Regions from separate parts of the Micromonospora olivasterospora genome, predicted to be linked through region 1. Evidence: riboswitches for the same ligand, from Rfam matches in the RefSeq annotation. Region 1 holds a riboswitch; each other region holds the start of a gene.
The links. Region 1 has a riboswitch for cyclic di-AMP ahead of JD77_RS04145 (coiled-coil domain-containing protein). Riboswitches for the same ligand answer to the same signal wherever they lie in the genome.
Positions count from the first base shown of each region.

Region 2: linked by a shared signal. The riboswitch ahead of JD77_RS21165 (C39 family peptidase) and the one ahead of JD77_RS04145 (coiled-coil domain-containing protein) in region 1 are both predicted to bind cyclic di-AMP.
Region 3: linked by a shared signal. The riboswitch ahead of JD77_RS15060 (coiled-coil domain-containing protein) and the one ahead of JD77_RS04145 (coiled-coil domain-containing protein) in region 1 are both predicted to bind cyclic di-AMP.
Region 4: linked by a shared signal. The riboswitch ahead of JD77_RS12505 (C40 family peptidase) and the one ahead of JD77_RS04145 (coiled-coil domain-containing protein) in region 1 are both predicted to bind cyclic di-AMP.

Region 1 covers NZ_VLKE01000001.1:974,360-981,290, forward strand. Annotated here, with positions in the region: gene JD77_RS04135 (HelD family protein) at 1-222, shown strand, start outside; gene JD77_RS04140 (cation diffusion facilitator family transporter) at 331-1,245, shown strand; cyclic di-AMP (ydaO/yuaA leader) riboswitch at 1,400-1,531, shown strand; gene JD77_RS04145 (coiled-coil domain-containing protein) at 1,536-2,606, shown strand; gene JD77_RS04150 (SRPBCC family protein) at 2,689-3,156, opposite strand; gene JD77_RS04155 (STAS domain-containing protein) at 3,206-3,568, opposite strand; gene JD77_RS04160 (hypothetical protein) at 3,924-4,331, shown strand; partial or broken gene JD77_RS33335 (hypothetical protein) at 4,396-4,674, opposite strand; gene JD77_RS04170 (BON domain-containing protein) at 4,856-5,533, shown strand; gene JD77_RS04175 (DsbA family protein) at 5,598-6,146, shown strand; partial or broken gene JD77_RS04180 (helix-turn-helix transcriptional regulator) at 6,156-6,931, opposite strand, start outside.
Region 2 covers NZ_VLKE01000001.1:4,561,038-4,567,968, forward strand. Annotated here, with positions in the region: partial or broken gene JD77_RS21140 (glycosyltransferase family 2 protein) at 1-167, opposite strand, end outside; gene JD77_RS21145 (polysaccharide pyruvyl transferase family protein) at 258-1,583, opposite strand; gene JD77_RS21150 (acyltransferase family protein) at 1,693-3,168, shown strand; gene JD77_RS21160 (hypothetical protein) at 3,748-4,509, shown strand; cyclic di-AMP (ydaO/yuaA leader) riboswitch at 4,829-4,971, shown strand; gene JD77_RS21165 (C39 family peptidase) at 5,015-5,869, shown strand; partial or broken gene JD77_RS21170 (CDP-glycerol glycerophosphotransferase family protein) at 6,045-6,931, opposite strand, start outside.
Region 3 covers NZ_VLKE01000001.1:3,292,267-3,299,197, forward strand. Annotated here, with positions in the region: gene JD77_RS15055 (carbonic anhydrase) at 1-444, shown strand, start outside; gene JD77_RS15060 (coiled-coil domain-containing protein) at 581-1,603, opposite strand; cyclic di-AMP (ydaO/yuaA leader) riboswitch at 1,608-1,738, opposite strand; gene JD77_RS15065 (YibE/F family protein) at 1,905-3,281, opposite strand; gene JD77_RS35490 (hypothetical protein) at 3,521-3,766, shown strand; gene JD77_RS15070 (copper-translocating P-type ATPase) at 3,703-5,535, shown strand; gene JD77_RS15075 (metal-sensitive transcriptional regulator) at 5,657-5,959, opposite strand; gene JD77_RS15080 (heavy-metal-associated domain-containing protein) at 6,111-6,320, shown strand; gene JD77_RS15085 (hypothetical protein) at 6,352-6,931, shown strand, end outside.
Region 4 covers NZ_VLKE01000001.1:2,736,139-2,743,069, reverse strand. Annotated here, with positions in the region: gene JD77_RS12530 (VOC family protein) at 1-303, shown strand, start outside; tRNA gene JD77_RS12525 (tRNA-Gly) at 485-558, opposite strand; gene JD77_RS12520 (zinc metalloprotease) at 797-1,780, shown strand; partial or broken gene JD77_RS12515 (pyridoxamine 5'-phosphate oxidase family protein) at 1,928-2,407, opposite strand; gene dcd (dCTP deaminase) at 2,508-3,086, shown strand; gene JD77_RS12505 (C40 family peptidase) at 3,139-4,179, opposite strand; cyclic di-AMP (ydaO/yuaA leader) riboswitch at 4,192-4,332, opposite strand; gene JD77_RS12500 (N-acetylmuramoyl-L-alanine amidase) at 4,547-6,586, shown strand; gene JD77_RS12495 (C40 family peptidase) at 6,658-6,931, opposite strand, start outside.

The DNA.
Region 1 (6,931 bases):
CCGGTCCCGCGCCGGGACGAGGTCGCCGGCTGGCTCGCCGGCCAGGCCGGCCCGCGCCTGCAGGTAATCACCAGCCTCCAGGCCAAGGGCATGGAGTACGACGGGGTCGTGCTGGTGGCCCCGAGCGAGATCCGGGCCGACCCGGGCTCCGGCGTACGGACGCTCTACGTGGCGCTGTCCCGGGCCACCCAGCGCCTCACCACGGTCGATCCGACGGGCTGACGGGGTACCCGGACGGGGTCCTCGGTCGGACTGCCGACGATTACTTGCATACATAGCGATGTGAGCATAGATTGGGCCGGCACCGGGACAGGGACGGAGGGTGTTGGCGTGGGCGCAGGTCATGACCACCACCACGGCGTCGCGTACGCCGCCGAGCGGCACCGGGGCCGACTGTGGGCCGCGTTCGGGCTGCTCGGCGCGCTGATGCTGGTCGAGGCGGGCACGGCGTACGCCACCGGCTCCCTGGCGCTGCTCTCCGACGCCGGGCACATGTTCACCGACGTGCTCGGCATCGGCATGGCGCTCGCCGCGATCACCGCCACCCGCCGGGCCGCCGCCGACCCCCAGCGCACCTTCGGGCTGTACCGGCTGGAGGTGCTCGCGGCGCTCGGCAACGCGCTGCTGCTCAGCGGCGTCGCCGTGTACGTCCTCCTCGAGGCGGTACGCCGGTTCGGCAACCCGCCGGAGGTGACGACCGGCCCGATGCTGGCGGTGGCGGTGCTGGGCCTGCTCGCCAACCTGGCCGCGTTCGGCCTGCTGCGCGGCGGGGCGCAGGAGAGCATCAACCTGCGCGGGGCGTACCTGGAGGTGCTGGGGGACCTGCTCGGCTCGGTCGGGGTGATCGCCGCGGCGGCCCTGATCTGGGCCACCGACTGGTGGTGGGCCGATCCCCTGGTCGCGGTCGCGATCGGCGTGTTCATCCTGCCCCGCACCTGGCGGCTGGGCCGGGCCGCCGTCCGGATCCTGGTGCAGGCCGCCCCGGAGCACCTGCAGGTCACCGCCGTGCACGACCGACTCGCCGCGGTGCCCGGCGTGGTCGAGGTGCACGACCTGCACGTCTGGACGCTCACCTCCGGGATGGAGGTCGCCTCGGCGCACCTGACCATGGCCCCCGACGCCGAGGTGGGCGCCGTGCTGACCGCCGCCCGCACCGCACTGCACGAGGACTTTCACATCGAGCACGCCACGCTACAGGTCGAACCCGGAACGTCACCGGGAAACTGCGGGCCGACCGCCTGGTGATACCCAGATCCGTCGATCAGGTGGGCTATTGTGCCTCCATGCCGGATTTGATGGGTTTGATCCGCGTACCGTGCGTAACGGGCGCAGCGCCCGCCCCACCAGCACCGGTAGGCTCGGTCCCGGCCTCCGCTCCGGTGGCGCCCGCCGGCGCCCGCGGCGGCCGCCGCCTAATCGCCCGCGAGGGCGAGCCGGGGAACCACGTTCGTGGGGTGCATCCGCGTGAGCGGTAGGGATCTTCCGTCCCGAACCCGTCAGCTAACCCGGTCGGCGGCTGACGGAAGGACATCCGCATGCCAGTAGTGGCACCTGTACGAAGGACGGCCGCCCGGGTGGCGGCCCTGCTCGCGCTCACGCTCGCCGGCGGCCTCGCGGTCGTCCCGGCGGGCGACACCCCGGCACAGGCGGCGCCGCCCGCCGGGCTGCTCGCCGCCGCGCCGGGGCAGGACGACGAGGGCGGCACCCCGGCGCTGCGCGCCGCGCTGGAGGCGGCCAGCAAGGGCTACCTCGACGCCAAGGCCGCCCTGAACCGCTCGGTGCAGCGGCAGCAGCAGCTCGGCGCCCAGCTCAAGACGATCGAGGCGGAGCTGACCGTGCGTGACAGCAGGGTCGGTGAGATTGCCGGTGTGGCGTACAAGACGGGCCGGCTCCGGGCGGTGTCGGCGCTGCTGAACAGCAACTCGCCCGAGGGGTTCATGGACCGGGCGGCGGCGCTCGACCAGGTGGCCAGCAACGAGGACCGCGCCCTGCGCGACCTGCTGGCGGCCCGGGACCAGGCGAACCGGACGCGGCAGGCGCTGGACGGGGAGATCCGCGAGCAGCGCCGGCAGGTCGCCGTGATGGGCAAGCGCAAGGAGCAGGCCGAGCGGGCCCTGGCCGTGGCCAACGAGCGGGCCGGCGGCGGGTCGAGCCCCGGCGGCACCTCCGGCGCCACCGCCTCCCCCGCGAAGCGCAACCCCGACGGGTCCTGGCCCGCCGAGTCGTGCAGCGTGAACGACCCGACCCCGGCCAACGGCTGCATCACCCCCCGCACGTTGCACGCGCTCCAGCAGGCCAAGGCGGCCGGCTTCACCCGGTACGTCTCCTGCTACCGCTCGGGCGGCTCCGGCGAGCACCCCAAGGGGCGGGCCTGCGACTTCGCCGCACAGACGGGCGGCTTCGGCGGCGTGGCCAGCGGCGGGGACCGCACGTACGGCAACAACCTGGCGGCGTACTTCGTGCGCAACGCGGACAACCTCGCCGTGCTGTACGTCATCTGGTTCAAGCAGATCTGGCTGCCCAGCAGCGGCTGGAAGGCGTACAGCGGTGGCAACGGGGATCCGTCGAGCGACCACACCAACCACGTGCACCTGTCGGTGTACTGACCCGACTCCCGCCCCGCGCCCGTAAGGCCCTGCTCACCCTGCACCGCGCTGCCGCCCGCCGGCGCGTCGCCACCGGCCCCGCTCAGGCCGGCGAGGAACCGCCCGGCGGGCGGTCCAGCACCTCGGCGAGCCGGCGGGCCAGGCCGAGGTGCGCCGAGCGGGCCTGCCGGAAGGCGTACCCGAACAGCGGGGCGGGGGCGCCGAGCGTGATCTCGACGTCGATCCGGACCACGCCGCCCGGCTCGTCGCGCAGCCGGGTGTGGTTGCGCACCGTCGTGGCCGGCCACTGCCGGGCCACTATGACGATCTCGTCCTCGGTCACCACCAGGACGTCTGCCTGGTACGTCGTCGTGAAGCGCAGCGGACCGGCGGCGAGCCGGTCGGTGATCGCGTAGCTGGCCCGGGCGCCCGGCCGGGGCGGCAGCCGGCGCACCCGCGTGATCAGCGGGTGCAGCTCGCCCTGCCGGGACAGGTCGCCGAGCAGCGCCACCGCCTCGGCGCGCGGGCAGCGCGCCTGGACGGAGTACTGGAAGGTGTCACGCCGCAGCACGCCCACGATCATCCCCCAGCGGAGCCGACGACAAAAGGGCCCGGCGCGGTCAGGCGCCCGGCAGGACCTCCGGGGTGGCGTTGCCGGCGTAGTAGGGCTCCGGGGCGCCGAACAGGCCGAGCAGGCCGGTCACCCAGAGCTGACGGTGGACGAACCGGCTCGGCTCGGTGACGACCAGCTTCACGCCGCTGACCTCCGCGGTCTGGAAGCCGGCCACCATCGCGCTGATGCCGACGGAGTCGATGAACGTGACGAGGCGCATGTTGAGCTCGATCCGGGTGGGACGCCCCTTGGCGAGCACCTCGGCGATGGCTTCGCGCACCTCGTACGCGGTGTCGACGTCGATCTCACCGCGCGGGGCGATCTCGACGACACCACCGGACAGTACCGACTTCACGATCGACAGGCTCACGCGAGCACCTCCACTCGCCCGATCACGGGCGCCTCATCAGTACGCGGGCCGCGACCGAGAGTATTCCTCCGACGGCCTCGGTCGCCACCCCTCAGGATGAGCAATCTGTGGATCAGGGCGGAGAAAGCGCCCCATCCGGACTATTCACATCTGCTTCGGATCACATCTGGTTCGGCACACGACCGACCCCGGGGCCGGTCTCGCCGCCCCAGGGTAGCGGTCTCCACCGACGATCGCGCGCACCCGCCGTACCGGGCGCGCCCCGTCGGCGGGGACGGCCGCCGGCCCGCGCGTCCGGGTTTGCGGCGGCGACGGGTGGGGCACTGCCCGGGTGGCACCCCGAGGAGGTATGACCATGTTGGGAACGAACCTGCTGGAACGCCGCAGCAGACCCGAGCGGATCGCGGACCAGGCCTGGCAGCACCTGCTCTCCGCCGCCAGCTCCGCCGGGGACACCGTCCGGGACACCGCCCGCTCGGCCCGCCGGGGCGGCTCGGGCCTGGCCGGGGAGGCCGGTGACCTGGTCGGCTCCGCCGCCGACGAGGCCCGCCGCCGCGCGGTGCTGGCGTTCGACGCGCTCGCCGGGCGCCGCCCGGCACTGCCCTGGGCCCTGCTGATCAGCGCCGCGCTCGTGGGCGCGGCGATCGGCTGGGCCGCCGGCTCGGCCGCCCGCGCGGCCGGGAGCCGGACCGGGTACGACGTGGACGACGTCGAGTTCGTCGACGTCGACCGGCCCAACTCCCCCGTCGGCCTGGACGGCTGACGACCGGCCCGGGCGCCGGAAACGACGCCCGGGCCGCCCCCCGCGAGCACCAGGGCCACCGGGACGACTTGGAGTGCCAGAGGCCGGCCGGGTCGGTGAGCAGGGCGTGCCCGCCCCAGGCCACCTGCCACGCCTGGAGGGTGGGGTCACCGGCGTCCTGCGGGATGGTGGTGGCCGGGTGGCGCAGCGTCGGCCAGGTCAGCGCCGCCGCGAGCACCAGCGAGCCGAGCACCGCGAGGGTCCACTCGTGCCGGACCAGCCGCGCCACCCGCACGGCCGCCGCCCCCGACCGCCCCGGCCGCGCGGGCGCGGGCGTAGGGATCGCCTCGTCAACCGCGCTCATCGCCACTCCCGCCCCGACCGCCGTCGCCTCGCCCCAGATCGTGCCGGACGCACCGAGCCCTGTCGATGCCCGCGCCCCTCACCCGGGCGGGGTGAGTCCGGTTCACCCGGGCCGGCGGCAGGCTCGGACCCGCGGGCGTACGCCCGGCGGACCGGCACCGACACACCGGGAGGAGCGAGCGATGGCCACCTCGACGACCACCCGTACCGACCAGGACATCCAGTCCGACGTGCTGGACGAGCTGACCTGGGAGCCGCGGGTCCGACCGAACGAGATCGGCGTGACCGTCACCGAGGGCGTGGTCACGCTGACCGGCTGGGTCGACAGCTACGCCAAGAAGTACGCGGCGGAGCGCGCCGCGCACCGGGTCGCCCGGGTCCGGGCGGTCGCCAACGACGTCACCGTCCGGCTCCCCGGGCCGTCCCAGCGCACCGACGCGGAACTCGCCACGGCGGTCGGCCGGGCGCTGGAGTGGGACGCGTTCGTGCCGGTGGAGCCGATCGACGTCACCGTCTCGAACGGGTGGGTGACGCTGCACGGCGAGGTGGAGTGGGAGTACCAGCGCCGGGCCGTGGAGCGGGCGGTGGGCCGGCTCACCGGCGTACGCGGGCTCAGCAACGGCGTGACGGTGCGACCGACGCTGCGGCCGGACGCCAACGAGCTGACCGACCGGATCGTCGACGCGCTGGCCCGCAACGCGGCCGTGAACGGGGAGCGGGTCACCGTCCTCGTGCGCGGCGACACCGTACGGCTGGAGGGACTGGTCCACTCGGTGCCCGAGCGCGAGGAGATCGAGCGGATCGTCTGGTCGGCCCCCGGCATCCACACCGTGCACAACCACCTGACCGTGTCGGGCTGAGCCCGGGGGAACCACCCGGGCCGGGTGAGCCGCCCTCACCCGGCCCGGCGGGAGGATGCCGATCATGACGACGCCGTTGCAGGTCACACCCCGGCTGCGGGTGCCGGTGACCGAGGCCGACCACGCCCGGGGGCCGGTGGACGCCCCGGTTACCCTCGTCGAGTACGGCGACTTCCAGTGCCACTACTGTGGCCTGGCGTACCCGAATCTCGCGGAACTGCTGCGCCAGCGGGCCGACGTGGTGCGGCACGTCTACCGGCACTTCCCCATCAGCAACGTCCACCCGTACGCGGACAGCGCCGCCGAGGCCGCCGAGGCCGCCGCTCGGCGGGGCCGGTTCTGGGACATGCACGACTGGCTGTACCAGCACCAGGACCAGCTCGACCCGGTGCACCTGTCGCTCGGCGTGGAACAGCTCGGGCTGCCCGCCGACGAGGTGGGCGCCGAGGTGGCGCGGCACGCCCACGCCGACCGGGTCCGGCAGGACTTCGTCGGCGGCATCCGCAGCGGCGTGGCCGGCGCGCCGACGCTGTTCGTCAACGACGTCCGCTACGAGGGCGGGTACGCGCTGCCCGACCTGCTCGCCGCCGTCGACCAGGCGGCCACCGCGTGAGCGGGCGGCTCAGAGCAGTCGCAGCTCGCGGGCCCGGCGCACGGCCTCCCGGCGCCGGGTGGCGTCCAGCTTGCGGTAGATGTTGCGGACGTGCGTCTTGACGGTGTTGACCGACAGCGACAGCTCGCTGGCGATCTCCACGTTGGACAGGATGCTCTGCAGGTAGCGCAGGATCGTCAGCTCCCGCTCGGTGAGCGGCTCGTCGAGCCGCCGCTCCGGCGCGGCGGCCCGCCCGTCGCCCGGCTCCCCGGCCCCCGGACCAGCTCGCGCACCGTCGGCCAGTGCGCCGTGCCGGAGTCCAGGTGCGCGGTGAGCAGGTCGCGCACGCCCGGCTCGGCGTGGGTGAAGACCCGCCGGTACCCGTCCGGGTCGGCCAGCTCCAGCACCCGCTCCAGGAGGCGCCCGGCCCCCCGTTCGTCGCCCGCCGCGCGGGCCAGCGCGGCGTCCAGCACGCCCGCGTCGAGGCGTACGGGCAGCGGCCAGGCGGCGGCCTCCGGGCCGTCCCAGTGCGGCAGCGCGTACCCGGCGGCGCGCGCGTCGCCGGCGCGCAGCTCCACCCGGGCCAGCGCCACGGCCAGCGCCGGGGGCGGCCCGTCGGGCGCGGCGGGCGGCCGGCGAGCAGGGCGCGGGCGGTGTCCAGGTCGCCGTGGGCGGCCCGCAGGTCCGCCTCGGCGGCGAGCAGCGCGTACGCCAGCTCCCCGGCGCCGGGAAGGCGGCCCCGGGCGGCGGCGAGCACCCGCAGCGCCTCCCCCGGGTCGCCCCGGTCGCGCAGCAGCGGGGCCCGG
Region 2 (6,931 bases), 3.6 Mb from region 1:
CACCGGTCCGGGGAGGCGTCGTCGACCGCGACCAGCTCGACGTCGTCGGCCTCGGCGGCGGGCAGGCCACCCAGGACGGACTCCAGGCACTGGTACAGGTACGCCTCGACGCCGTGCACGGGCACGACGATGCTCAGCAGTGGGCTTCGCGTCGGCTCATTGACCACGCCCGACACCTTCGACCGCCCGGGTGGACGGCCTCGGAACCTGGCGTATCCGCCGGGCGTGGGGTGACTGAACAGCCGCCGGACGGAGAGTTAACGGTTGAGGATCCGGCGCACCGGACCGCCGACCGCCGCCCGCACCCGGACCCGCAGCCGCCGCCCGTCCAGCTCGGTGACGGTCTCCTTCAGTTCGTCGTTCCGGTCGCGCAGCCACTGGATGCGGGCGATCAGCTCCGCCGGGTCGGTGGCGGTCTGCGCCCGTACGGCCGGGGGATACGTCGTCGCGGCGACCTGCCGGTCGAAGCGGGTGGCGCTGTCGCCGTCGGCGAAGGAGTTGCCGAGGTCGTGCCTGGCCAGGAACTCCATCATCGTCTCGAACCGGGCCTTGTGCCCGTTGTTCAGCGCGGTGTAGTCGGCCTCGTCGTGCAACTCGATGGCGTCGACGTCGGCCGGCACCTCCTTCATGATCCGGTGCGGGATGTCGAAGTACCGGGCCAGCTCGAGGGTGCGCGAGTCGTGCGCGAACAGGTAGCCCGGGGTGCCGGCGATCAGCGCCGTGATGGTGCCGTGGATGCGGGTGCCGAAGTTGAAGTCGAACCCGGACAGGTAGTCCATCCAGGTCCACGGGTCGACGAACATCCGCACCTTGTCCTCGACGAACAGCGGGTGCGAGGTGTGGATCGGGATGGCCGCGCTCTTGCCCCGGTCCTCCGGCGCGTCGCCGAAGAGCAGCGTGCCGAGGGTCTTCAGGTCCTGCGGGATGTACCGCAGGTTCGGGTAGCGCCGGTGGTGCGAGGCGATCACCTTCGCCATCGACTTGACGTACGGGGAGATCGTCAGCGCCACCCGGTCCTCGACCGTGAGCGTGGCCTTCTTCTTCTCCACGCGCAGGTTGTCGCCGTGTAGGAACATCGACGGGCAGCCGATCACCTCGACCGCGGAGAAGCCCAGCGCACGCAGGTAGCTCTCGGTGATCTCGCCGCGCACGCCGATGGTGTGCGACCGGTCGAGCACCGCCTTGACGAATCTCTTCACCCCGTCGTCGATCGGGCGCAGGTACTCCCGGTCGCCCTTGACGTCGGTCTGCACGCCGACGCCCAGCACCACCACCGGGATCTTGAGCCGCTCGATGAGTCGGGTCATGTTGACGAGCCGGTGGGCGTAGCTGCGCCGGAACGCGTTCGCCAGCGGCACCACGAACACGTCGTACCGCTCGTTGATCTCGTCCGCGTCGTGCGGGTTGGCCCGGAACTCCGACGAGGTGATCTCCGCCGTCGCCGTCCGCAGGATCTTGTGCGCCGCGTGGCTGAACACGAGGTTGCCCGCGTTCTCGCCGATCCAGTTGCGCTCGAACGTCTCCTCCGGAGAATAGACGTCGAACGGCCCCTTCTTGGCCCGCAGCAGGATCCGCTTGTGCATCGGGGGCTTCCCTCTCGTCGTGTCCGCGCCGTCGCCGCCGGAACCGGAATAGTAGGCCATCGAAGGCGTCCGGTCGGGTAGGCAACGGCCGCCCGGTAGGGTGCCCGGCATGACCAGCGCCCCCGCCGTCCGCGCCGACGCGCCGGCCCGCCCGGCGAACCGGCTACCCTCGTTGACCGGGCTGCGCTGGGTCGCGGCCCTGCTGGTCTTCGGCTACCACGTCGGCACGATGCGGGTCGTCGCCGAGCCCGAGCACCAGGCCGTCGTCGACTGGGCGTTCACCCTCGGCCTGTCCGGGGTGGAGTTCTTCTTCATCCTCAGCGGCTTCGTGCTGGTCTGGTCGGCCCGGGACGGGGAGCGCCGACGGGACTTCTGGCGCCGCCGGCTCGCCAAGGTCTACCCCAACCACCTGCTGATGTGGGCGGTGGTGCTGTTGACCGGGGTCTGGCTGTTCGCCGAGCCGGTGAACGTCCGCGCCGCCGTGGAGAACCTGCTGCTCGTCCAGGCCTGGGACCCGACCCCGGGGTACTTCTACAGCGTCAACTCGGTGAGCTGGTCGCTCTCCTGCGAGCTGTTCTTCTACCTCTGCCTGCCGTTCGCGTTGCCGCTGGTGCGGCGGGCGCGCACCGGGGCGCTGTGGGCGGTGGTCGTCGCGGTGCCCCTGCTGATCCTGGCGCTCTGGCCCGGCCAGCGCCTGGTGCCGCAGGAGAGCACCTGGTGGTTCACCCAGATCTTCCCGGTCGTGCGCTCGCTGGAGTTCTGGATGGGCGTCGCCGCGGCCGAGCTGCTGCGCCGGGGCCGCTGGCGGGGCCCCGGGCTCACGGCGGCCAGCCTGATCTTCGCGGCCACCTGGGTCGTCGCCGCCCAGTGGGTCCGCGCCGAGCTCTGGGCGGCGCTGCTCGCCGCGGCGTACCTGCTGGTCATCACGGCCGCGGCCGACGCGGACGTGCGCGGCGCGCGGACGCCCTGGCGCACCCGCCCGATGGTCTGGCTCGGCGAGGTCTCCTTCGCCTTCTACCTGGTGCACGTCTTCGTCATGATCACCGTCCTGCGGCTCGCCGGCCGGCTCGGCGCGGGCCTGCCCGGCTGGTGGGGGCCGCTGGCCGCGGTCGGGTTCCTGCTGGTGAACCTGGGGCTGGCCGCGCTGCTGCACCGCTTCGTCGAGGTGCCCCTGACCCGCCGGCTCGGCCGGCCCCGGCGGCCCCGGCCCCCGAGCGCCGGGCCCGCGGGCCCGCCGTCGCGCCGCCGCCGGTCCCGCGCCCGCGCGAGCGCCCCCGCGAGTACGTCGCCCTCCCGGAGCGCTGACCGCCCCCGTCCCGCCGAGCGTCCACGCGTGCCGGCCCACCGACCGTCGGTGCTGTGGAGCTGCCCCGTCTGTGCGCCCGGAGACGGTTCGGCGCCCGGACGGTGCCCCCGGGGGCTGCGCCGGCCCGCCGCTGCGCCCGGGCGCTGCCCCGCTTGTGCGGGCAGCTCCATATGCGGCCGAGGTGGCCCGTCCGGGGTTGGACTGACAACCGTCGAGCCGCGACGGGCGGGACACGCCGACGCGCCCGGCGTCCGTGCGCCGCACGGTCGGCGACGGTAGCGTGGACGGGTGCTGCCCGACTCGCCGAGCTGTCCTCTGTGGTGGGTCGCGCGCTGGGCCGCCCGGATGCTGGCCAGCCTCGCGGTCGCCGTCGCCTTCTCGCTCGGGGCCGGATCGCTGCCGTTCGACGCGGTGGCCCCGTCGCCGCCCCCGTCGCCGCCCCCGCGTCCGCCGCGGCCTGGTCCCCGGCCGCCGGCCTCCCCGTCGCCGCCGTCAGCGTCGCGGAGCGCGTCGCCGCCGTCGGTCACCCCAGCGTCGGCGACCGGCCCGCCGGCCCGGCGACGGCGAGCACCGACCCCGGTGTCGCACTGCCGGCCGAGGCGCTCCCGCCGCCGAGCCGCGCCGGGCATGCCGTGACCCGGGCGACCGCGCCCGGCCGGGTGCCGCGCGGGCTCGCCCCCGCCGCGTCCGGTCCCCGCGCGCCCCCGCGCGCCTGACGCCCCGCGGGCGGAGCCCGCGCCCACCACGCTCCAGCAGCACCCGTTTCCCGCGCCGGCCCGGCCTTCGGCCGGGTCGCCGGGCCACCCGGTCCGGCGGCGCGGAACCCGCTACCGCATCCATCCCCCGTGAGGTGCCGCGATGGACATCGTCCTCTACCAGTTCCTGATCGAGGTGCCGCAGGCCGCCGCCATCTGGTTGGTTCTGCTCGCGTTGGCGCTGACCGTGCTCACCGTCCTGGTCGCCCGCCCGCATCGGGACCGGCCGGCGGAGGACCTCGTCCCGTCCGCCGCCGACCTCGCCGCCGCCGAGGAGCGCGCCGACCTGCGCCGGTACGCCGAGGAGGTGGCGGTGGCCGCCGCCGGGGCCGCCCGGACCGCCCGCCGCCGCCGTGACGCGTGGCTCGCCGCCCAGGAGGCCGTCGAGCGGGCCTGGCAGGCGTACGACGCGGCGGAGACCGTCGCCCGCCGGTTCGCGGGCGCGGGCGCCCTGCCCACGCCGCGCACCCCCCGCACCCCCGCCGAGTACGCGGCCCGCGAGCGCTGGCTGCACCATGCCGCCACGGCCGCCCACGTGCGGGGCGAGCTGTCGATCGGGCAACTCTGCGACGTCTTCGCCGGACGCGGTTGCTGGGATCCTCGACGGCACCCGGTCGAGCAGGAGGTCCTGCTGGCCCGTGCCGTACGGGACGGCAGGCGGGCCGGTTACCTGGCGGCGGCAGACCGGGAGCGGGCCGCCTGGCGCGACGCCGAGCTGGCCGCCGAGGCCGCCCGGGTGCTGGCGGCGGAGGCGTCCACCGCGGCCGAGCGGGCGCGTCCCGCCCCGGAGTTCGCCGCCCCTGCGGCGGCTGCGGCCCGGCGACCCGCCCGGGCGGCGTGGTGGCGGCCGGCCCGCGTCGGCTGACCCGCCCCCCCCTGCCCGCTCCCTGGGCCGAGCGGCCGATTCGCCGCGTGAGCCCGGTCACGTCGCCCCGGAAACGGGCGCCGGGCACCATTCGGTGCGCCCGCCGACCGCAATTCCCCGACGATCGGTACCGGTTGTCCGATTATCGACCGTCGGCGTCGGAATGGCTGCCTATCCCATTGAGTCACGTCAGTTCCCAGATGTGCCGCAAAAAAGTCGGCCGGCAAATGTTTAAGCAGGTGGGGTGGGGTTGGCAGGCCAGCGACCGGCCAGTAGTGTCGGCCCGTCCGGCGCGGTAACCGATCGCAAGAGGCGACGCCGCGCCGACCCGCTCAATCGTGATCATCACGAACCGGGGACCCAGTGCACGTGTGGGGTGAATCCACGGGCCGCGGCCCGTGGTAGGGCGATCTTCCCGCCCGAATCCGTCAGCTAACCCGGTCGGCGGTGTCGGAAGGAGTTCCATCCTCGTGCAGCACCATCACACCTCCTGGTTGTCCGTCCCGTGGAGGAACGCGTGAACGACAACCTGAAGCGGCAGCTGCGCCGTCTCGCCACCGAGCGGCCGTACCAGTTCGTCGCCGGCTCGGCCGCGGCGCTCGTGCTGGCCTCCGGCACCGGGGCCCTGCTCGCCAACGGCGACGACGCCGCCGCCCCCCGGCAGACCACGACGGCCGTCGCCGAGATCGCCCCCCGCCTCGACGACACGGCGACCCGGAGCCAGGCACGGGCCGCGGCCGAGGTGGCGCCCAGCGCCTCGCCGAGCGCCACCTCGGCCGCGCCGAACCCGGACCTGACTGCCGCGGCGGCCCCCAAGCCGACCGCGTCGAAGCCGGCCGCCCCGAAGCCGCCGTCGTCCAAGGTCCTCGACTACGACTACCAGGCGCAGACGACCTACTACAACTGCGGTCCCGCCGCCGTGCGCAACGCGCTCTCGGCCACCGGCATCGACAGCGACCAGGGCACGTTGGGCGCCAAGCTCGGCACCACCGAGATGGGCACCAACTCGGCCGAGGACACCACCCGGGTGCTCAACCAGATGGTCAAGGGCAACCCGTACAAGACCCGGATGATCCCGGGCAACGCCGCCACCCCGGCGCAGATGGACCAGCTCCAGTCCGACGTGGTCAACGCGATCTCGGCCGGGCGGGGCGTCGTGGTGAACATCGCCGGCGACGCCACCGACGTCGACGGGGGCTGGCACTCGTTCCCCGGCGGCCACTACATCGCCGTCGTCGGGTACGAGGACCAGGGCCGCACGGTGAAGATCGCCGACTCGGCCAACCCGGCCGTGCCGTCGTACTGGATCAGCACGATCGCCCTGGCGAACTGGGCCGCCACCCGCGGCTACTCGGCCTGACACCCTCCTCCCCACACCGGGCGCCGGCTCCCCCGAGCCGGCGCCCGGTGTCGTCTCCCGGTCCGGGCCCTCGCCCCCGACGACCCGGCGGTGGACGCCGGGCTGCGCCGCGAGGACGGCCGGTGGCGGCTGAGGGCGCCGGGTCAGGCCGTCGGGGACAGGGGGAGCCCTCGTGGGCGACGGACTCGGCGGCACGCGGCGCGGGCGCCGCGTTCCGCTCGCCCGGCTCCAGCTCCCGCCGGGCCGCCGCGAGGAACGCCTCGGCGTACGCCTCGGCCGGGAAGTCGCCCAGGTACCGGGCCCGCGTCGTCCACCGGGCCGCCGCCGCCGGGTCGGTGTCCAGCAGCCGCCCGAGCACCTCGTCGAGGTTGCCCGCGTCCCGGTGCAGCACGTAGCCCGCCCCGGCCAGCGGGAACCGCTCGACGAACCGGTCGCCGTCGCCGCCCATGTCCGTCACCGCGTACGGCTTGGCGGAGTAGAGGTAGTCGGAGATCACCCCGGACACGTCCGAGACGAGCGCGTCGGAGCGGTTGACGCAGTCGACCAGGGACAACCCCCGGCTGGCCGCCGCGCCCCAGACGTGCTGGCGGCCGGTCCGCGCGTGGTCGGCGGCGAGCAGCTCCTCCAGCCGGGCGAGCTGCCGGGCCGACGCCGGGTTCTGCGAGGTGTACGGGTGGGCGCGCAGGATCACCGTGGCGCCCCGGGCCAGCAGCCCCCGGACGATCGTCTCGCCGACCGGCAGCGAGCAGTAGTTCGCGTCGGCGTGGTGCCCGGTCCACGTCGGGGTGTACAGCACGATCGGGTTCGGCAGGCCGGTGGCGGGCGTCGGGCGTACCTCGATCGACTCGACCTGGGGGCGGCCGACCACGACGAACTTCTCGGCCGGGATCTCCACGCCGGCGCGGGCGTACCGGTCGACGGCGGCCGGGCCGGCCACGAAGATCCGGTCGAAGACCGCCGAGACCGGGTTGGCGCTCGGCGCCTTGTCGCTGTCGCCGTGGTGGATCTGGATGTGGGTGAGCTGGGAGAACCGGATGCAGTGGCTGTTCTTCGCCCCGTGGT
Region 3 (6,931 bases), 2.3 Mb from region 1:
CACACCGCCGGCCCCGAGGTGCTGGGCAGCGTCGAGTACGCGGTGACCGTGCTGGGCACCCCGCTGGTCGTCGTGCTCGGGCACGACTCCTGCGGCGCCGTGCAGGCGGCCAGGGCGGCCGCGAGCACGGGCGTGGCACCGGCCGGTCACCTGGGGGCGGTGGTGGACGCCGTGCTGCCCAGCCTGGGCCGGGCCGCCGAGCGGGGGGTCGAGGACCTCGACGGAATCGTCGACATCCACATCGCGCACACCGTCGAGGCGCTGCTGGCCCGCTCGTCCGTGCTGGCCGCCGAGGTCGCCGCCGGGCGGTGCGCGGTCGTCGGCCTGTCGTACCGGCTCAGCGCGGGCGAGGCGCGGATGGTGGCCGCGGTGCCGGTCGGGGCGGGAGCCGATGCGGCCGAATCCCCGGCTGGCGGTGCGGCCCGGCCGCCGGCCGCCGCCTGACCCGCCCCGGCCGCACGGGAACGGGCCGCCGGCCCGCCGGCTGGCCCGTCCTGGGCGCCCGAGAGGCGGCCGCCGCCGCGCCCGACGCGAACGAGGGCCGTCCCGCACGGGACGGCCCTCGTCGGCGTGACGGCGTCTACAGCAGCGACATGTGTACGTGATCCGTGTGGTTGGACGGGCCGCTGTAGGACTTCCACCCGGTCGCCGGGAACCAGATCTGGCGGTTCCAGATGACGTAGTAGATGCCCAGTCGGTCGGCGTTGCGGATGAGGAACGCGGCGAGGTTGTTGCCGTACATCCGGGTGTCGTTGTTGTGCCAGGGGCTGAAGCCGCTCCTCTGCAGCGACCAGTCGCAGGCGCGGCCCTTCGGGTGCTCCCACGGCCCGCCTGGCCGGTAGCAGCCCACGAAGCGGTTGAAACCGACCCGCTTGACCTCCCTGTACGCGTGCAGCGTGCGCGGGGTGATGCAGCCCGAGGTCGTCGGATCCTTCTCGCTGCACGACTCCGGACGCCAGCCGCCGTCCGCCGTGCGGCCCGGCGCCATCCTGGCGACCGGGGACGTGGCGTTGACCAGCCCGCCGGTGAAGCCCTCGCCGCCGACCAGCGCGAGGGCCTTCTCCGCGTCGTACTTCTTCTTGGCCATGATCGCCGTCTGCTTCTGCTGCTCGCGGACCTCGACGTCGAGCGCGAGCTTGGCCTGCTCCGCCGCGGTCTTGACCGCGTTCACCTTGGCCAGCTTCTGCGCGTTGATCATGTTTAGCTGGTCGAGGGCGGACGCGCGCTGGACGAACGAGTCCGGATTCCGGCTCTCCAGCAGCGCCGCCATGGCGCCGACCCGTCCGGTCCGGTACGCCTGGGCGGCCAGCTCGCTGACCTGCGGCGCGAGGGCCTCCAGCTCGTCCTGGGCCCGCTGCACCTCCAGGGCGTACTGCTGCTGGCGCTGCTTGGACTTCGTCAGCTTCGCCTTGGCCTGGCTGTACTCGCGGTTGGCGGCCTCGATGACTTCGGTGATCAGCTGGGGCTCGTCGTCCTCCTCGTGCCCGGACGGGGTGGGGCCGGAGGGCTCGCCCATCGCTGGGGCGGCCGGCCCGGCGACGATCGCCAGGGCCGCGAGCACGGCCATCACGGGTGTCAACCAGCGGCGCAGGGGTGCCGTCACAGTGTTCCCTTCCGTCGTCCGCCGACCGGGTTAGCTGACGGGTTCGGGGCGGAAGTGGCCCCTACCGCGGTCGCGGATTCACCCCGGGTACCTGGTTCCCCGGCTCGCCTCGCGGCGATTTGGCGGTGGCACCGCAGACGCCGCTGCGCGCCTTCGGCGGTGACCGGCAGCGAGGTTACCTGACGGTCCTCCTGGGGATCTACGCCCGGAAGTCCGCAAAGTGCGTCATTTCGTAATTGCTTTCGGTAATCAGTGACGCGTTTCGCACGTTGCGCGCCGGGAGCGGTCACGTTGAGTAGTGTCACCATGCGGCGTCCGTGCTCCCCTCTCGGTCTCCTCGCCCGGGCCTCGGGCGGCCCGGCCCGTCCGGGGCCCCTCCCCCGCTCAACGCCTCCAGCGCCAACTCCCGCTGGTTGGGACGGCCGCCGGCGACGGGCGTACGCGAGGCCGGCACGGCGGCGGGCGGGTCGTCGGCCGCAGCGCGGTCCGGGTCGGCGCGGCCGGCCGCGGTGACCACCGCGGCCAGGCCGGTCGTCAGTGGTACGGCGGCGACCAGGCCCAGCGTGGCGACCGCGCTGCGGACGATCTCCTGTGCCAGGAACTCGCTCGTCAGGAGCTCCGTCACCGGCCGGGAATCGGCCGTGAGCAGGAGCAACAGCGGCAGCGACGCGCCCGCGTACGCCAGCACGATGGTGTTCACGGTCGAGGCGATGTGCGCCCGCCCGACCCGGGTGGCCGCCCGGTAGAGCTGCAACCGGGAGAGCCCGGGGTTGGCGTGTGCCAGCTCGGTCACCGTGGCGGCCTGCGTCACCGTGACGTCGTCGAGCACGCCGAGCGAGCCGATGATGATGCCGGCGAGCAGCAGCCCGTGCAGGTCCACGTCGCCCCGGAACATCGACAGCGTGGTGGCGTCCTCGGTGCCGTACCCGGTCAGGTGGGTGGCGGCGGTGGCCAGGGTGCCGAGGACGCCGGTGAGCACCAGGCTGCCCAGGGTGCCGAGGACGGCCACGGACGTCTGCGCGCTGACCCCGTGGGTGAGGTAGAGCACCACGAACATGATCAGCGCGGAGCCGACGATCGCGATCAGCAGCGGCGACCCGCCGTCGCCGATTCCGGGGAGCACGAAGGTCAGCAGGATCGCGAAGCTGGCGGCCAGGCCGGCCAGCGCGGCCAGCCCCCGCCAGCGGCCGAACGCGACGATCGCCAGGGCGAACACCAGCGCCAGCCAGGCCAGCGGCTTCCCGCGCTGGTGCTCCGCGATGTTGTAGCTGCTCGCCGCCGGGTCCGCCGGGTCGGTCAGCCGTACCAGGACGATCCGGTCGTCGACCGCGACGGTGGGGGCGCCCGGGCCGGTGGGGATCGGTGTCTCGACCTGCTGCCCGGCGTCCGGCCCCTGCTCGACCCGGACGGTGACCGTGCCGCACGGGCCCTCCGCCGCCCCGGGCCCACCCTCCGGGCTCTCGGGCTGCGGCGGGCAGGGCTCGGTCACCACCCGGGTCACCGTGCCGTGGTAGCGCGGTACGGCCGCGGCGTCGTCGGTGTCCGGGCCGCCGCCGCCCGGCCAGAGGAGAAGCGCGGCGATCACGGTGAGGGCGAAGAGCGGGACCACGGTCGCGACGAGGATCCGCCGCACCCGGGGCGGGGTGGGCGGAGCGGGTCGGCTGTGGTCGGCACCCATCCACGGTCTCCAAACAGTGTCAGCGCGGGACACGGGCCGGCGGCCCCGGCGGTTCCCCGGTCCGCGCCGTCCGGCCCCACCACGGATGGTCGCTCCGCACGGGCGGGGCGGCCGGGGGGAGGATCCGGATGACCATCGCCCCGGAATCGTAGCCACCCCCACCTGCCGGTGCAGGGCTGCACGCCGTTCCGCCGGTGGTTCGGCCGGCGGCGGGTCGGCTGAACGGGCATGTTGGGGACATGGGCCACGACAGGCACGCCGGGCACGACCCCGGGATGTTCCGTCGCCGGTTCTGGCTGTGCCTGGCGCTGACCGTGCCGATCGTGGCCACCAGCCACCTGGTGGCGGGGTGGCTCGGCTACCGGCCGGAGTTTCCCGGCCGGTCGCTGATCGGCCCGGCGCTCGGCTCGGTGGTCTTCTGGTGGGCGGCTGGCCGTTCCTGGCCGGGGCGGTTCGCGAGCTGCGCGACCGGGCGCCGGGGATGATGCTGCTGGTCGCGATGGCGATCACCGTGGCGTACGCGGCCTCGCTGGCGGCCAGCGCGGGCGTGTTCGGGCTCGACTTCTGGTGGGAGCTGGCCGCGCTGGTCACCATCATGCTGCTGGGGCACTGGCAGGAGATGAAGGCGGTCGGGCAGGCCCGGGGATCGCTCGCCGCGCTGGCCGCCCTGCTGCCGGACGAGGCGGAGCGGGTCGGGCCGGACGGCGACACCGAGTGGGTCCCGGTGGCCGGGCTGCGCGTCGGGGACGTGCTGCTGGTCCGGCCCGGCGGCCGGGTGCCCGCCGACGGTCGGGTGGTCGAGGGCGCGGCCGAGCTGGACGAGTCGATGATCACGGGCGAGTCCCGCCCGGTCGCCAGGTCGACGGGGGACCGGGTCGTGGCCGGCACGGTCGCGACCGACTCGGCGGTCCGGGTGGAGGTGCGGGCGCTCGGCGAGGAGACCACCCTCGCCGGCATCCGGCGGATGGTCGCCGAGGCGCAGCGCTCCAGCGGCCGGGCCCAGGTGCTCGCCGACCGCTTCGCGGCGTGGCTGTTCTACGTGGCCACCGCCACCGCCGTCGTGACCGTGCTGGTCTGGACCGCCCTCGGCCGCCCCGACGAGGCCGTCGTGCGGACCGTCACCGTGCTGGTGATCGCCTGCCCGCACGCGCTCGGCCTGGCGATCCCGCTGGTCGTCGCGCTCTCCACGGCGGTCGCGGCGCGCTCCGGCGTCCTCGTCAAGAGCCGGCTCGCGCTGGAGCGGATGCGCACCGTCGACGCGGTGCTGTTCGACAAGACCGGGACGCTGACCCGGGGCGAGCACGTGCTCACCGGTGTCGCGGCCGTCGCGGGGACCGGCGAGGACGAGGCGCTGCGGCTGGCCGCCCGGGTCGAGGCCGACAGCGAGCACCCGTTGGCCCGGGCTATCGTCGCGGCCGCCGGGCCGCCCGGCGGGGCCGCACCGGCCACCGGGTTCCGCTCGCTGCCCGGGCGGGGGGTCCAGGCGACGATCGACGGTACGGCGTACGCGGTGGGCGGGCCGGCCCTGCTGCGGGAGGTGGGTGCGGACCTTCCCGCCGAGCTGCACCGGGCCGCCGCGGACTGGGCGGCCCGCGGTGCCGCCGTGCTGCACCTGGTCCGCCTGCCCCGCACCGTGCTCGCGGCGTTCGCCCTGGCGGACGAGGTACGCCCCGAGGCCCGGGCCGCGATCGACGAGCTGCGCGCCCTGGGGGTCGGGACGATCGCCATGATCACCGGGGACGCCGCTCCGGTGGCCCGGGCGGTCGCCGCCGACCTCGGCTTCCGGCCCGGGCTGGACGAGGTCTTCGCGGAGGTGCTCCCGACCGACAAGGACGAGAAGGTCGCCGACCTCCAGCGCCGACGGCTGACCGTGGCGATGGTCGGCGACGGGGTGAACGACGCCCCGGCGCTGGCCCGGGCCGACGTGGGCATCGCGATCGGGGCCGGCACCGACGTGGCGATCGAGTCCGCCGGGGTGGTGCTCGCCTCGTCCGACCCGCGCGCGGTGGCCGCGGTGATCCGGCTGTCCCGGGCGTCGTACCGGAAGATGGTGCAGAACCTTGCCTGGGCGGCCGGCTACAACGTGGTCGCGCTGCCGCTGGCCGCCGGCGCGCTGGCGCGGGCCGGGGTGGCGCTGAGTCCGGCCGCCGCCGCGGTGCTGATGTCGGCGTCCACCATCGTCGTGGCGCTGAACGCCCAGCTGCTGCGCCGGGTGCGCCTCGGAGCGGGTGCCGCTGCGCAGGATCGTGCTTGAACGCGGAAGCAGTGGCCTCCGAGCCGCTCGGAGGCCACTGCTTCCCGGATCGAGCATGATCTTGGTGAGGGCTGACGCGGGCGTGGCGGGGCCGGCGGCCACCGGCCGCCACTCCCGCGGGTCAGCCGCGCTTCATCAGGCGGCCGACGGCGGCCATCATTTCGGTGGCCATCTCGTCGGCCCGGCCCTCGGCGGCGCCCTCGTGCATGCAGTGCCGGGCGTGCCCGTCGAGCAGGCCGAGGGCGACCTTGTCCAGGGCGGCCTGGATCGCCGAGATCTGGGTGAGCACGTCGATGCAGTAGCGGTCCTCGTCGACCATCTTCTCGATGCCGCGGACCTGGCCCTCGACGCGGCGGAGCCGCGCGAGCAGCTGGTCCTTGCTGGCGGTGTACCCGCGGACGGGGGTGGGCGTCGGTCCGGTCATGCGAACGAGGATAGCGTACCCCTGGGGGGTATGGTACCGTCCGAGCGTGGCGCCGATACCCCCACCGGGTACCGGTAGCGTGAGCAGGCCGACGTGCGCCCCGCTCTTACCCCCGGGGGGTATCATGGGGCGCGGTGAGAGGAGAGGTTCCATGGTCACCACGACGTACCAGGTGCAGGGCATGACCTGCGGGCACTGCGTCAACGCGGTCAGCGCCGAGGTCGGCGCGATCGAGGGCGTCAGCGAGGTCCAGGTGGACCTGGCCACCGGCCGGGTCACCGTCACCAGCGAGCGCCCGCTGGACACCGACGCCGTGCGCGCCGCCGTCGACGAGGCCGGGTACGACCTCGTCGGCGCGTGACGTCGTTCGACCCGGAGAACGAGGTGCCACGATGAACACGGCGACGAAGCTGAGCGGTTTCGCTCTCGGCCTCGCGGCGGTGTTCGGCGCGGCGTACGGGGTCGGCCAGGTCGCCGGCCCCGTCGCCCCCGCCGCCGAGACCCGCCACGACACCGGCGACACCGCCCACGACGACCCCGCCGGGGTGAGCCCCGGCCACGCCGACGCCCACGCACCCGCCGGCGTCGCCGCCCACCTGCCGGGCGGCCTGCTCGTCTCGGACCAGGGCTACACCCTCACCCCGCTGGCCGAGGCGCCGGCCGGCGACTTCGTCTTCCGGATCACCGGCCCGGACGGGCGGCCGGTCACCCGGTACGACGTCGCGCACGACAGGCGCATGCACCTGATCGTCGCCCGCCGGGACCTGTCCGGCTTCCGCCACGTGCACCCCGAGATGGCCCCGGACGGCACCTGGCGGGTCGCGTCCCCGCTCGCCGGCGCCGGCGTCTGGCGGGCGTTCGCCGACTTCACCCCCACCGGCGGCCCGGCGCTGACCCTCGGCGTCGACGTCATCGTGCCCGGCCCGCTCGAGGCCCGGCCGCTGCCCGCCGCGGCGACCAGCGCCACCGTCG
Region 4 (6,931 bases), 1.8 Mb from region 1:
TTCTCGCTGCAGGGAGCCCATGAGATCCTCGTGCGGCCGGAGATTGGCCCGCGCGAAGGGTTCGGCGGCCCGCAGCCGACGATCTTCCTCATCCGCGACGACGAGCCGAAGAACGGGCGTGCCCGGCTGCACATCGACGTCAACCCCACCGACCGCGATCAGGACGCCGAGCTCGAGCGCCTCCTGGCCGCCGGGGCCAAACTCGTCGACATCGGTCAGCCCGCCGAGGCGTCCTGGCACGTCCTCGCCGATCCGGAAGGCAACGAGTTTTGCCTGCTCAGGCGCCGCCTCGACCCACTCTGACGGCCTTGCCGAAACGATCGGCGCAGCCGCCACCCCACAGCCGCCGACAAGATCTCGACGTCTGACCACGGCGCGGCGGGCTGCCCGGCCAGGGATGCCCGATGGCACGCCGCATGATCCTTCGACCTTGGAACATCGAAGGCCCTGGCTGGGACTGTCGTCCTGGCCAGGGCCTCGATCGTGGAGCGGGTGACGGGAATCGAACCCGCACTGTCAGCTTGGGAAGCTGATGTTCTGCCATTGAACTACACCCGCAGGCGGCACCACTGTACCTGAGTTCGCCGGCGCGCTGCACCCAGGTACCCCCCTCGGGCGCGTCACCGACCCTCGCAGCACCCCTAAACCGGACATCCCACCCGGCTCGACCAGGAGAAGTTTTCGTCCCGGCAACACATAGCCGTTCTCAAATTCCTCGATCGGATGTAGCGTCACCCTCACATTTCAGCCCCGGTGTGACATACCCCCTGTCGCGCCGTCAGAAAGAGGTGGGCCCATGGGACTCCGTCCCAACCTGCTGACCCGGCGTACCGCCGGCGTCGCGTCGACGACCCTCGCGCTGCTGCTGAGTACGGCCGCAGTGGGCGTCGTCCCGACCGCTTCGGCCTTCTCCGCCGCCCCGTCGGACGCCTGCGTCGAGCCGGCCGACGTCCACACGGACGCCCGGATCAAGGCCGGTGGCCACGCCAAGCACGAGCCGAACGAGCTGACCTCCGCCCAGGTCCGTGAGCGCGAGGCAGACCTGGCCGCCGCCCTGCGCGAGCGGGCCAACTTCCGCCCCGGCGCCGGGGCCACGCCGGTGGCGAGCGTGACCATCCCGGTCGTCGTCCACGTCATCCAGCGGGACAGCACCCGGGCCGGCGGCAACATCCCGGACTCGATGATCACCCAGCAGATCAGCGTGCTGAACGAGGCCTACGCCGGCGCCACCGGCGGCGCGGCCACCGCTTTCGGCTTCCAGCTTCAGAGGATCAACCGGGTCACCAACCCGGCCTGGTACCCGATCGTGCAGGGCTCGTCGGCTGAGCGCTCGATGAAGACCACCCTGCGCGAGGGCGGCAAGAACACGCTGAACATCTACCTCGGCGAGCTGAGCGACGACCTGCTCGGCTGGGCGACGTTCCCGCAGAAGAAGCTCAACAGCATGGACGGCGTGGTCGTGCTGAGCGAGTCGCTGCCGGGCGGCACCGCCACCAACTACAACCAGGGCGACACGGGCACCCACGAGGTCGGCCACTGGCTGAACCTGTACCACACCTTCCAGGGCGGCTGCACCGGCTCCGGCGACGGCGTCGGCGACACCCCGGCCGAGGCCTCGCCGGCGTTCCAGTGCCCGACCGGGCGGGACACCTGCACCGCGACGGGCCTGGACCCGATCACCAACTTCATGGACTACACCTACGACTCGTGCATGTACCAGTTCACCCCCGGTCAGGCGAGCCGGATGCTGACCGCGTGGAACGCCTACCGCGCGGCCTGACGCACCACCGCTACTGACACACCGGTGCCGGCCCACGACGGGGCCGGCATCGGCGTCTTCGGGGTCAGGCCGCCGCCCGGTGGGCGCCATGTGCGCGCCGGGCCGGCCGTTGATCGGGTACGTCGACGGCGGCACCACCCGCGGCCCCGGCCGCCCGGGGTCGAGCCAGACCTGCACGGCCGGCCGCCCCGCGCCGTCGCCCGGGCCGGCCACGCCCACGCCCTGACCCCGCCGGGTCAGCATCGCCACGTCGACGGTGAACTCGAACAGCCGCCAGTCGACCTGCGGGGCGGCCCGCCCGATCTCGGCGAGCCGGGCCACGCGCGCCTCGTCGGTCACCGGCCGGGCGCGCCCCGCCACGTACGCCTCGTCGTCGCTGTCCTCCGGCGGGAAGGAGTGCAGGGCGTAGCGGCCGTCGCGCTCCAGGTCGCGCCGTTTCGGCGAGTCGATGACGAAGCAGAAGAGACCCTCGTCGGTGATGACCGGGGAGACCGGGTGCACCCGGGGCCCGCCGTCGGCCCGGACGGTGGCCAGGTAGCCGAAGCCCGGCCCGTACTGCTGCATGAGGAGGCGGATCCCGTCGGCGAGTCGTGGCTCGTCAGCGGCGAATTCGGACCAGGAAGCCATGCCGGCATTCTATCGAACAAATGTTCGACACGCCGTCCACGACACGCATGTCACCCGAACCGGTCGCAATGCCCACGGCCAGGCTCGCTATGGTGTGGCGATGCTGCTCTCCGACCGCGACCTCGTCAGCGAGCTGAAGGCTGGCGCCCTCGCGCTGGAGCCGTTCGAGCCGACCCTGGTGCAGCCGTCGAGCATCGACGTACGCCTGGACAAGCTCTTCCGGGTCTTCAACAACCACCTCTACACGCACATCGACCCCTCCGTGCAGCAGGACGACCTGACGTCGGTGGTGGAGGTGCCCGACGGCCAGCCGTTCGTGCTGCACCCGGGCGAGTTCGTGCTCGCCTCGACACTGGAGGTGATCTCGCTCGGCGACCAGCTCGCTGGCCGCCTCGAAGGCAAGTCGAGCCTGGGCCGGCTCGGGCTGCTGACCCACTCGACCGCCGGCTTCATCGACCCCGGCTTCTCCGGGCACGTCACGCTGGAGCTGTCGAACGTGGCGAACCTGCCGATCACCCTGTGGCCCGGAATGAAGATCGGGCAGCTGTGCATCTTCCGGCTCTCGTCGCCGGCCGAGCACCCGTACGGGTCGGCCGTCTACGGCTCGCGCTACCAGGGGCAACGCGGCCCGACCCCGAGCCGGTCCTGGCAGAACTGGCGCACCTGGCCGACCCGCTGACGCCGGCCCGGCGGCGAGCAGGGGCCCCCGTCCCGCAGGGGCCCCGTACCCGTCAGCCGGGGCGGCCGTAGCTGTTGACCTGGCCGTCGTCGACGTGCTTCATCTTGATCGGGGCGCCGGCCTGGGAGGCGTGCACGACCCAGCCGCCGCCCACGTACATGCCGACGTGGTGCAGGTCGGAGTAGTAGAAGACGAGATCGCCGGGGCGCAGGTCGGCGCGGCTCACCCGGGCGGTCACGGCCCGCTGCCGGGCCGCGTTGTGCGGCAGCGAGACGCCGGCCTTGGCCCACGCGGCCAGCATGAGGCCGGAGCAGTCGTACGCGTTCGGGCCCTCGGCGCCCCAGACGTACGGCTTGCCGATCTGGGCACAGGCGAACTTGACGGCGATCCCGGCGCCGCCGCCCGGGTAGGTCGCCGGGCAGGGGGCGGGCCGCAGCGGCCCGCCGCCACCGTTGCCGTACACCTTGATCCGGAGCTTCTGCAGCCGGTCGATCTCGTCGTCGATCTGCTTGCGCTTCGCCGCGAGCTGGGCCTCGGTGCGGGTGAGCTGGGCGACCATCTCGTCCAGCGGCTGCTTCTTCGCGGCCAGCCGGTCGCGCAGGTCGACGACCGCCTGGACGCCGCGCTGCTCGCGGTGGGCGAACTGGTCGAGCATCTCCAACTGCCCGAGCATCTGGCTCGCGGAGCGGCTGCCGAGCAGCGCGTTCACGGCCGAGAGGTTCTCGCCCTTGTACGCCTCGACGGCGAGGCCGTTGACCTTTGCCATCGCCTGGTCCACCTGACGCTCCAGCGGCCCGATCTGCCGGGCGAGCGCGTCGGCCTGCTTCCGCTTCGCGGCGAGGTCCTGGCGGGTGGCGTTGTGCCGCTCGATGAGCGGTTCGAGCTTGTTCCAGTCCTCGTCGATCTGCCGCTCGATCTCGGCGACCGACGGCTCGGCGTGGGCCGCGGGCGGGGCGCCGGTCAGGACGACGGCGGCGCCGGCGAGGGCGGCGAGGGCGGTGGTGAAGCGTGACCAGCGTGGACGCGGCGCAACCGGCACCGGGTCGGCGTGGGCCGACCGGCGCGACGGGCGCCGCGGGGCATGGTGTGCCACCGGGCTCCGTTCTCCTTCTTCCCGTACCGCCTACCGGGTTAGCTGACGGGTTCGGGCGGGAAGGGAGAGCGCCCTACCGCAGCGAGGCTGCGGATTCACCCCGGCGTACCTGGGTCCCCGGATCGCCCGGAGGCGACTCGACGGTGTCGGACCGTCACCGCCCCGTATGGGCGGCGCTGTGACCGGCCGACGATTGACCAGAGTAGAGACGGCCGTTACCGATTCGCAACCCGCCCGGCGGTGACACTCCGTACGGCTGCGACAGCCGTAGCTTTTTTTCATCCAATATCGATAGCCGGAAAGGTATTGACCGCGAGGGGCGGCGGCGGGAGGGTGACCTCACCCAGACCCTCACTCGGGAGGTTCGATGCCCCGATCCAGCCTACCGGCGAGCAGACGCGTCCTGCTCGCCACCGTGGTGGCAGCGGCCACCGCGGTCCTACCCTTCGCCGCCGGGCCCGTCGCCGCCGAACCGATCGGCACCGGGTCCGCCGACGCGATCAGCGACAGGCAGCAGCAGTACGCGGCCGCGGCGGCCGAGTACGGCGTGCCGGAGAGCGTGTTGCTCGGCGTCTCCTACCTGGAGTCCCGCTGGGACACCCACGCCGGCCACCCGAGCACGAGCGGCGGGTTCGGCCCGATGCACCTGACCGACGCCGAGCGGGTCGCCTCGAACGAGGCCGCCAGCGCGCACGTCGACGAGGGCGAGGACCCCCGGGGCGACGACTCCCGGCCGCTGGTGGTCCCCGAGTCCGGCCCGGCCGAGCCGGCCCCGGCGCTGCCCGGACTGCACACCCTGGAGACCGCCGCGGAACTCACCGGCGCCAGCGAGGAGGCGCTCATCGCCGACGCGGCCACCAACATCCGGGGCGGGGCGGCGCTGCTCGCGTCGTACCAGGAGGAACTGAACAGCCCGGTCGGCGCGGACAGCGACCCGGCGTCCTGGTACGGCGCGGTGGCCCGCTACTCGGGCGCGGACACCGAGGACGCCGCGGCGGCCTTCGCCGCAGAGGTGTACGACCAGATCAGCCTCGGCGCGAGCCGGACCACCGACGACGGTCACCGGGTGACGCTGGCCGCGCGGGCGGTCGACCCCGACGAGTCCGCGGTGAACCGGCTCGGGCTGCGGCGCGCGGAGCGGCCGGACGGCCTGGAGTGCCCGGTCGGGCTCCCCTGCGAGTGGATCCCGGCACCGTACGCGAAGACCGGCCCCGCTGCCGGCAGCTACGGCAACCACGACCTGGCCAACCGGCCGGCGGACCAGAAGATCGAGTACATCATCATCCACGACACGGAGGGCTACTTCACCCCCAGCGTCAACCTGGTGAAGCGGGCCGACTACCTGGGCTGGCACTACACGCTGCGCTCGGTGGACGGCTACATCGCCCAGCACATCAAGGCCAAGGACGTCGGCTGGCACGCCGGCAACTGGTACGTCAACGCCAAGTCCATCGGCCTCGAGCACGAGGGCTTCGCCGGCCACGGCACCTGGTACACCGAGGCGATGTACCGCACCTCGGCGAAGCTCGTGCGGCACCTGGCGCACAAGTTCCAGATCCCGCTGGACCGGCAGCACATTCTCGGCCACGACAACGTCCCGGGCACGGTGGCGTCGACGGTCGCCGGCATGCACTGGGACCCGGGGCCGTACTGGGACTGGTCGCACTACTTCGACCTGCTCAAGGCGCCGTTCCACTCGACCGGCACCCCGCGCACCGGGCTGGTCACCATCGACCCCGACTACGCGAACAACCAGCCGGCGTTCACCGGCTGCAACCGGCAGCCGCCCGGGGTCCCGACCCCGCCGCCGCCGATCGCGCCCTGCCCGCTGCGCCCCGCGTCCTCGGTCATCCTGCGCACCGCGCCGAGCGCCGACGCGCCGCTGGTGAACGACCGCGGGCTGCGGCCGAACGGCACGCCGAACACGATGTACATCTCCGACCACGGCGCCCGCGCCGCCGCCGGCCAGACGTACGCGCTGGCGGGCCAGGAGGGTGACTGGACGGCGATCTGGTACCTGGGCCAGAAGGCCTGGTTCTACAACCCGGCCTCGGCGCCGAGCGCGAAGTGGGCGCAGGGCTTCGTGGCCGTCCCGAAGGCCGGCAAGGCCACGATCCCGGTGTACGGCCGGGCGTACCCCGAGGCGGCGGCGTACCCGGCCGGGGTGCCGTACCAGGCGGTCTCGCCGCTGCAGTACACCCTCTCGGCAGGGCAGCGGTACGCCGTCGGCGGTGTGCTGCCCGGCGAGTACTACCGGGCCGTGACGTTCGACGGCTCGTCCCCCGGCGACTGGACGGTGATCCGGGGCGAGAACCGGTACGTGCAGATCCAGTTCGGTCACCGGGTCATGTTCGTCAACGAGAACGACGTCGACCTGCTGCCCTCGGCGGTGGGCGCGCCGCGCTGACCTACACCCGCACGAGGGAGGCCCCCGCTCGCTGCTTTGGAGCGCAGGCCTTCCTCGTAGCTGCGTCGGCGTCAGCCGGGGCGGCGGAAGCCGGCGACCGGCATCGTGTTGATGCTGCTCACGTTGACCGGTTTGCCGGCCCGGGGCGCGTGCACCATCTTGTCGTTGCCGAGGTAGAGCCCGACGTGATGCAGATCACTGAAGAAGAACACCAGGTCACCCGGGCGCGCCTCGGAGCGCGGAATGGCCCGGCCCTCGTTCCACTGGGCACCCGTGAAGTGCGTGAGGTGAATCCCCGCCGCCTTGTAGGCGTACTGGGTGAGGCCGGAGCAGTCGAACGCGTTC